Regions from separate parts of the Arthrobacter sp. MMS18-M83 genome, predicted to be linked through region 2. Evidence: riboswitches for the same ligand, from Rfam matches in the RefSeq annotation. Region 2 holds a riboswitch; the other holds the start of a gene.

What was found. Region 2 has a riboswitch for thiamine pyrophosphate ahead of thiC (phosphomethylpyrimidine synthase ThiC). Riboswitches for the same ligand answer to the same signal wherever they lie in the genome.
Region 1: another riboswitch for thiamine pyrophosphate. It lies ahead of thiO (glycine oxidase ThiO); the one in region 2 lies ahead of thiC (phosphomethylpyrimidine synthase ThiC).

What each region holds. Positions count from the first base shown of each region.
Region 1 is NZ_CP113343.1:3,964,331-3,968,286, forward strand. Features, by position in the region: gene OW521_RS18765 (RNB domain-containing ribonuclease) at 1-139, opposite strand, end outside; gene thiE (thiamine phosphate synthase) at 177-866, opposite strand; TPP riboswitch at 893-1,012, shown strand; gene thiO (glycine oxidase ThiO) at 1,004-2,341, shown strand; gene thiS (sulfur carrier protein ThiS) at 2,338-2,574, shown strand; gene OW521_RS18785 (thiazole synthase) at 2,578-3,384, shown strand; gene OW521_RS18790 (4a-hydroxytetrahydrobiopterin dehydratase) at 3,449-3,956, shown strand, end outside.
Region 2 is NZ_CP113343.1:4,312,591-4,316,546, reverse strand. Features, by position in the region: gene OW521_RS20350 (amidohydrolase family protein) at 1-965, opposite strand, end outside; TPP riboswitch at 1,089-1,196, shown strand; gene thiC (phosphomethylpyrimidine synthase ThiC) at 1,192-3,021, shown strand; gene OW521_RS20340 (alpha/beta fold hydrolase) at 3,022-3,771, opposite strand; gene ffh (signal recognition particle protein) at 3,816-3,956, opposite strand, start outside.

The DNA of each region.
Region 1 (3,956 bases), 350 kb from region 2:
AAACCGCAGTTTCGGCGTCGCGCAGCGCTTCGATGGGATAGCCGGCAGGCAGCTCAAGCTCAGTTCGAAGCGCCGCCAGCGCCTCTGCGAGCGCGTTCGACGTTTCACTGAGATTCGGTGCTATCCGCTGATGTGACACGAAAGTCAGGGTAACTCCAAAATCTCCCGGAGTCTTGCTAAGCCGCCGCGGCGTCCAGGGCGGCAAGGAGCGCTTGGGCTGCGGCCGTTGGATCCTCTGCCTCAGTGATGGCCCGGACCACCACGATGCGGCTGGCGCCGGCTTGCACCACTTCCTCAACGTTGCTGAGATCAACGCCGCCGATTGCGAACCAAGGGAGCACAACGCCGCCCACTGTCTCCGCGTCTGCCTTCTTGATGGCCTCGGCAGCGTACTTCACGAGATCGAGCCCGACGGCGGAACGCCCGGGCTTGGTGGGGGTTGCCCACACCGGTCCGACGCAGAAATAGTCCAGGCCGCTGCGGCCAGGCGATGCGGCAATGGCAGCGTCAATCTGTTCGGGCGTGTGGGTCGAAAGGCCGATGATGGTGGGGTCGTGGAGCAGCTTCCGGGCCGAGCGCAGCGGGATGTCCTTCTGGCCGATATGGAACACCGGAGCGCCGGAGAGGGACGCGATATCTGCGCGGTCGTTAACGGCCCAGAGACGGCCGTGACGGTGCGCCACGGAATGCAGGACTTCCAGGAGTTCCAGTTCCTCGGCCGCTTCAATGGTCTTGTCCCGCAGCTGGATGATGTCCACGCCGCCCTCGAATGCGGCATCGACAAACTGCTCAAAGTCAGCCTGTTGCTTGCGGGCGTCGGTGCAGAGGTACAGGCGGGCGGTGGTGTGGACATCGTGCTGGGTCATGGAAACAGAGTAGTTCCTCTAAACTGGGCTGGTACCGCGGGAGCCGCGGCGGCAGTCACAATCGCCGCGCGGCTGAGAGGGCTTCAGCGCCGACCGCTTGACCTGATCCGGCTAGTACCGGCGTAGGGAAGGACTCCATGGACGAAATGAACACTCAGCACGAACCCCTGCACGCCGATGTGGCGGTGATTGGGGGCGGTGTGATCGGCCTCGGGATCGCGTGGGAGGCCCGCAGGTCCGGCCGCTCGGTGGTCCTCATCGACCCCGCGCCGGCCAGCGGCGCTACGTTTGCGGCAGCGGGCATGCTGGCGCCCGTCAGCGAACTGCACTACCAGGAAGAGGACCTCCTGGAACTCATGCTCGAATCGTCGGCCTTGTGGCCGGACTTCGAACGTCACTTGTCCGGCTCAAGTACCGGACGTAGTACTGGATACCGCACGACGCCGACCCTCGCCGTCGGCGCGGACGCTGCGGACCGCCGGGCGCTCGCCGACCTCCGGGACGTCCAGCTGGCCAACGGTTTGGTGGTGGAATCTGTGCCCCTGCGCGAGGCACGCGAACGTGAGCCGTTGTTGAGCCCCCAGATTTCCTGTGCCTTCCACATTCCCGGGGACCACCAAGTGGATCCGCGAAAACTTGCGGGTGCGATTGTTGGCGCGCTGGGAGACCACCAACCAGGTGACTCCAGTTGGGTTGAGGGGGCCGAGGATGGCTTTGCGGTCCGCAACAAGGCGGCGAGCCTTCTGTGGGAGGACGGGCGCGTCGTCGGGGCTGAGCTCGAGTCAGGCACACGGGTGCTGGCCAAGGAAACAGTGGTGGCCAACGGCCTGCACGCTGCCCGGTTGAACGGACTGCCGGATGGCTTGTCCCTCCCGCTACGCCCCGTGTACGGCGACATACTGCGGCTGCGCGTTCCGGAACACCTTCGGCCCCTGGTTACCGCAACGGTCCGCGGGATGGTGCGGGGGGTGCCGGTCTACATCGTCCCCCGGGAGGACGGGACAGTGGTGATCGGCGCAACGCAACGCGAGGACGGCTTGTCGACTTCGGGTGGATCCGCGAACTCGGTGTCGGCCGGTGGGGTATACCAATTGCTCCGCGACGCGCAGGTGCTGGTACCGGCCGTAGCAGAATTGGAACTCCTGGAAGCCACTGCCCGCGCCCGTCCGGGGACACCGGACAACGCACCCCTGCTGGGAAGGGTGGCAACAGGCGCCGGCCCCGAAGGAACTGAAGGCGCAGTGCACGGCCCCATCGTGCCCGGCCTCATTGTGGCCAGCGGCTTCTTCCGGCACGGAGTGCTCCTGACCCCGGCAGCCGCGAAAATCTGCGTCGGACTCATGGACGGCACTGGCGATCCACGCTGGAACAAGTTCCGCCCGGACCGCTTCTCCAAACCACCCGCACAAGCGGGCGTCGCGACAAACGGCTCGCAGCCTGCCACCTTAGACCCTCTTACGAAGGACCACGCATGAACATCAAATTGAACGGCGCCGATCACACGCTGAGCGACGACGCCTCCGTGACCACGCTCGTCACCCACATCACTGGACGCGCCTTGGATGCCAAGGGCCAGGCGGCCGACGGACGAAAGATTGGGGTCGCCGTCGCGCGCAATTCCGAAGTGGTGCCACGCAGCCAATGGGCTGCAACCGCGCTCGCAGAAGGCGACGAACTCGAAATCGTTACCGCAGTACAGGGAGGTTGAACCATGACCACAGCAAGCACTCAAACAGCAAGCACCCAAACCGACGCCTTGGTGATCGACGGCGTTGAGTTCAACTCGCGCCTCATCATGGGGACCGGCGGAGCGCCGAGCCTGGACGGCCTGGGGGCAGCCCTGCTGGCCTCGGGTACCGAACTCACCACCGTTGCCATGCGCAGGTACTCGCCCACGGAAACAGGCTCACTGTTCCAATTGCTCGTGGATCACGGGATCCGTGTCCTTCCAAACACCGCCGGCTGTTTTACCGCAAAGGACGCTGTCATGACAGCCGAGCTTGCCCGGGAGGCACTGGAAACGGATTGGGTGAAGCTCGAGGTCATCGCCGACGAGCACACGCTCCTGCCGGATGCGGTGGAACTCGTGGATGCCACCGAAAAACTCGTCGACCGTGGCTTCAAGGTCTTCGCCTACACCAACGACGACCCTGTGCTGGCGCTTCGCTTGGAAAACCTCGGGGCTACCGCCGTGATGCCTTTGGGGGCGCCAATCGGCACCGGTTTGGGCATCCTGAATCCCCACAACATTGAGCTGATTGTTTCCCGTGCTTCAGTGCCGGTAGTCCTCGACGCCGGCATCGGCACCGCGTCCGACGCCGCCCTTGCCATGGAGCTCGGCTGCGACGCCGTACTGCTGGCCACCGCCGTGACCCGGGCCCAGAACCCCGTGCAGATGGGCGAGGCCTTCAAACACGCCGTCATCGCCGGTAGGCTGGCGAAGCAGGCGGGCCGCATCCCGCGCCGGGAGCACGCTCTGGCGTCCTCAGCCATGGAAGGTCGGGCCGAGTTCCTCTAGGGGGCTTCTGCCGGACGCAGGGGGCATCCTGCGAAGGAATCCACGTCAGCGAAGGAGCCCCCCCATGGCCGGCAAGGATGACGTTCTCACCGGGTCCGCGATCAACGACGCCTTGGCGGAGCTGCCAGACTGGCGGTACCGCCTGGGCGGTCTCGTCACCGCCTACAAATGCCCGACCTCGGCTGCCGCGCTTGGACTGATTGCCGCCGTCGGGCACATCGCCGAGGAACAGAACCACCACCCGGACCTGGACTGGCGGTACAACCGGGTGTTCGTCCGCTATACGTCCCACGACGCCGGGAGCGAGGTAACGCAGCGCGACATCCGCGCAGCCACCCGCGCCAGCCAAGCAGCCAAGGAAGCCGGGGCCGTGGCCGAGCCGGGACTCCACCGCACGGTTGAGGTTGGAATAGACACCCCTGATCCCGGAGGAATTTCGGAAGTCTGGCGAGTGGCGCTTGGATACCGCAAGGGCCGGTCCGGAGGCCTTGAGGATCCCTATGGCCGCGGGCCCAACGTGTGGTTCCAGGAAACCCAAACTCCCAACCCGAACCGGCTCCACCTGGACGTGC
Region 2 (3,956 bases):
TCCACGCCTAGCCATTCCCGGGCGGACCAGCAGGCAGCATCGAGCGCAGCCCACGCCGGCAATCCGGCCTGGTGAAGCTCCAGGATTTCCTCGCCGATACGGCCATGCTTGATGACGCTGCCGGCGTCAGTCCCGGCATACACCCGCACCCCGGCGTCGAACGCCTCGCGGACCCGCTCATGCCGGGGCTCCCAGAGCCTGGTCATGTGGGCGGCGTAGCGCGGGAACTTCGATTCTGCCTGCCTGGCGATATCCGGGAAGGTGGCAATGTTGATGAGCGTCGGGACGATCGGCACTCCCTGATCCAGCAAGCGTGGAATGTGGTGCGGCAACAGACCGGTAGCGTGCTCGATGCAGTCGATGCCGGCGTCGAGCATGTCGTCAATGGTTTCTTCAGCGAAGCAATGAGCCGTCACACGGGCTCCCTCGTCGTGTGCGGCTGCGACAGCGTCCTTGACCGTGGTGGCCGGAAAGGACGGACCCAAGTCCCCGGTGGACCGGTCGATCCAGTCTCCTACGATCTTGACCCACCCATCGCCGGACCGGGCCTGCTTGCGCACCGCTTCCACCAGATCCTCCGGCTCAACTTCCTCGGCCAGCCCACGGATATACCGCCGCTGCTTGGCGATGTGCCGGCCCGCGCGGATGATCCTCGGCATATCCGGTTGGTTCTGAAGCCAGCGTGTATCGCTTGCGGAGCCGGCGTCGCGGATCAAAAGCGTTCCGGCGTTCCGGTCCGCCGTTGCCTGAAGACGCGCGGTCTCCTCATCCACGGCCCCGCCCTTGCCCAGACCGACATGGCAGTGGGCGTCCACCATGCCGGGAAGGACCCAACCGTCCAGGACGGCGTCCGGCTTGGCAGGGGGTCGGACAAAGGTCAGCCGGCCGTCGACGGACCAGAGCCCGCGCCGTTCATCCTTCGGCCCTGTAAGGATGGTGCCGCTGAACTCGATGATTTCTGGCATGCCTCCACCTTAAGCTCCGACGGCCGTCGCTGCTCGGTCACATCTGTCCTGGTCACATCTGTCCTGGTCACATCTGTCCTCTGTCACATCTGTCCTGGGCACCAACGGCTGTGGTAGCTTCATGTACGACCACACGGGGGCCCTCGCAAGGGCTGAGATCGGGCTGACGCAGCCTGCGACCGTTGAACCTGTCCGGGTAATGCCGGCGAAGGAAGTGAGTAATCCTTTGAGCACCAAAGAAACACAGCTGAGCCCTATCCAAAACGGATCGGCGCAGGAAGTGACCCAGTCCCTCAAATCGCATTCCCTCGCGTTCCTGGAGGATGCCGACACGGGAATCCGGGTTCCGGTGACGGAAATCGCCTTGGAACCGTCCCCGAACGGCGAGGCCAACGCGCCCTTCCAGGTGTACCGCACCGCAGGGCCCGGGAGCGATCCGGTGGTCGGCCTTGAGCCATTCCGCAGCGAATGGATCGAAGCCCGCCGCGATACCGAGGTCTACGGCGGCCGGGAACGGAACCTGCTCGACGACGGCAAGTCGGCCGTGCGCCGCGGCGCCGCCTCCGCGGAGTGGAAGGGCGCACAGCCGGTGCCCCGCCGCGCCGTCGAAGGCAAGACGGTCACTCAGATGCACTATGCCAAGCAAGGCATCGTCACGCCGGAGATGCAGTTCGTGGCACTTCGCGAAAACTGCGATGTTGAACTGGTCCGCAGCGAAGTCGCCGCCGGCAGGGCCATCATTCCCAACAACATCAACCACCCCGAATCCGAACCGATGATCATCGGCAAGGCCTTCCTCGTGAAGATCAACGCCAACATCGGCAACTCGGCCGTCACCAGTTCAATCGCCGAAGAAGTGGACAAGCTGCAGTGGGCCACGCAGTGGGGCGCAGACACGGTCATGGACCTGTCCACCGGCGACGACATCCACACCACCCGCGAATGGATCATCCGCAACTCCCCGGTGCCGATCGGCACCGTGCCCATCTACCAGGCCCTGGAAAAGGTCAACGGCGAAGCCAACAAGCTCACCTGGGAGATCTTCCGCGACACCGTCATTGAACAATGCGAGCAGGGCGTGGACTACATGACCATCCACGCCGGCGTACTGCTGCGCTACGTTCCGCTGACCGCCAATCGCGTGACCGGCATCGTTTCCCGCGGCGGCTCCATCATGGCGGGCTGGTGCCTGGCCCACCACGAGGAAAACTTCCTCTACACCCATTTCGACGAACTCTGCGAAATCTTCGCGAAGTACGACGTCGCGTTCTCCCTCGGCGACGGGCTGCGCCCGGGAGCGACGGCGGACGCGAACGACGCCGCGCAGTTCGCCGAGCTGGACACCTTGGCCGAGCTGACTATGCGGGCCTGGGAGTTTGACGTACAGGTCATGGTCGAGGGGCCGGGCCACATACCGTTCCACTTGGTGCGGGAAAACGTGGAACGCCAGCAGGAACTGTGCAAGGGTGCCCCCTTCTACACCTTGGGCCCCCTGGTCACCGACGTGGCCCCGGGCTACGACCACATCACCTCGGCGATCGGCGCTACCGAGATTGCCCGCTACGGAACAGCCATGCTTTGCTACGTCACGCCTAAGGAGCACTTGGGCCTGCCAAACAAGGACGATGTCAAGACTGGTGTGATCACGTACAAGATCGCCGCCCATGCTGCCGACCTCGCCAAGGGACATCCGGGCGCACACGAACGCGACGACGCCCTGTCGAAGGCCCGCTTTGAGTTCCGCTGGCGCGACCAGTTCGCGCTTTCCCTGGACCCCGTTACCGCAGAGTCATTCCATGACGAGACGCTCCCGGCCGAACCAGCCAAGACGGCGCATTTCTGTTCCATGTGCGGGCCGAAATTCTGCTCCATGCGCATCAGCCAGGACATCCGCGACGAATACGGTTCAGCGGATTCCCAAGCAGCCATCGCGGAAATGTACAGCGGCATGCGCGAAAAGAGCGAGGAGTTCCTGGCATCCGGAGGCAAGGTCTACTTGCCTGAACTGGAGGTTCCCGCGGGACAACCGGGAGCGAAGTCAGGAAGCCTGAACTGATCAGGAAGCTTGGATTGATCCGGCGCGGTTGACGTCCGCAATGAAGGAGCGGATTATCCGGTCTCCTTCGATCGAGTCATGAGGCCGGTGTCCTCCTGCCGCAACGCGGTGGAGGGCGCCGGTTTCCTGCAGGTAGCCGGCGATCTCTTCGTAGAGCGGTTCCCAGCCGCCGGTCAAGACAAGCGTGGGAACTCCCGGCACAATGTGCAGGGGGGCCTCCCAGGGCGGCGCCTGCAGCCGCAGACGCCGAGCAGTACGCCGGGCCTCCGGGGTACTGAGGACTGCAGCCTCCGAGGAAAACGCCCGGCGGACGAACTCCCGCTGGTAATCGTCATCGCTGAGTTCGTGCCGGACCCGGAACAACGGCTCCATGAGTGCCCGGTAGGCCGCGGTGGCGGGCAATTCGGCCGTCAAGGAAAGGCACGCCGGCTCCACCAGCACGAGCGAGCGGACCAGGTCCGGCCTCTCCACTGCGGCCAGCATGGCGGAAATCGCGCCTTGGGAATGCGCAACAACATGGCCGCCACGAGCCGTGCCGGAGGATGATGCGGTCTCCCGCGCTCCCAGGCACTCCAGCACGATGTCCACATCGGCGGCGACATCGGATTCCAACGGCTCGGCCTGCGCATCGAAGCCGTGGCGTTTCAAGAAGAGCGCGTCATACTCGAGCGCCATGCCGTGTTGCTTCGGCCAAGCGGCAGCGCCGAATGTGCCTGCTCCATGGACGAACACAACGCGCTGCTTTTGCATTCATCCACCCTATGGCACGGGACTGACAACCTTGGTCGGGAGGGCTACTTGCCGCCGAGGAACTTGTCGAAGCCCTTGGGCAAGTTCAACTGTGAAGGATCGAAGTCGCCGCTGGTCTGACCGAATGCCGCGCCTGTGGGGACGGCGTTCGCCCGCTTGTTCTCGGCGTCGCGCAGTTCCTGGGC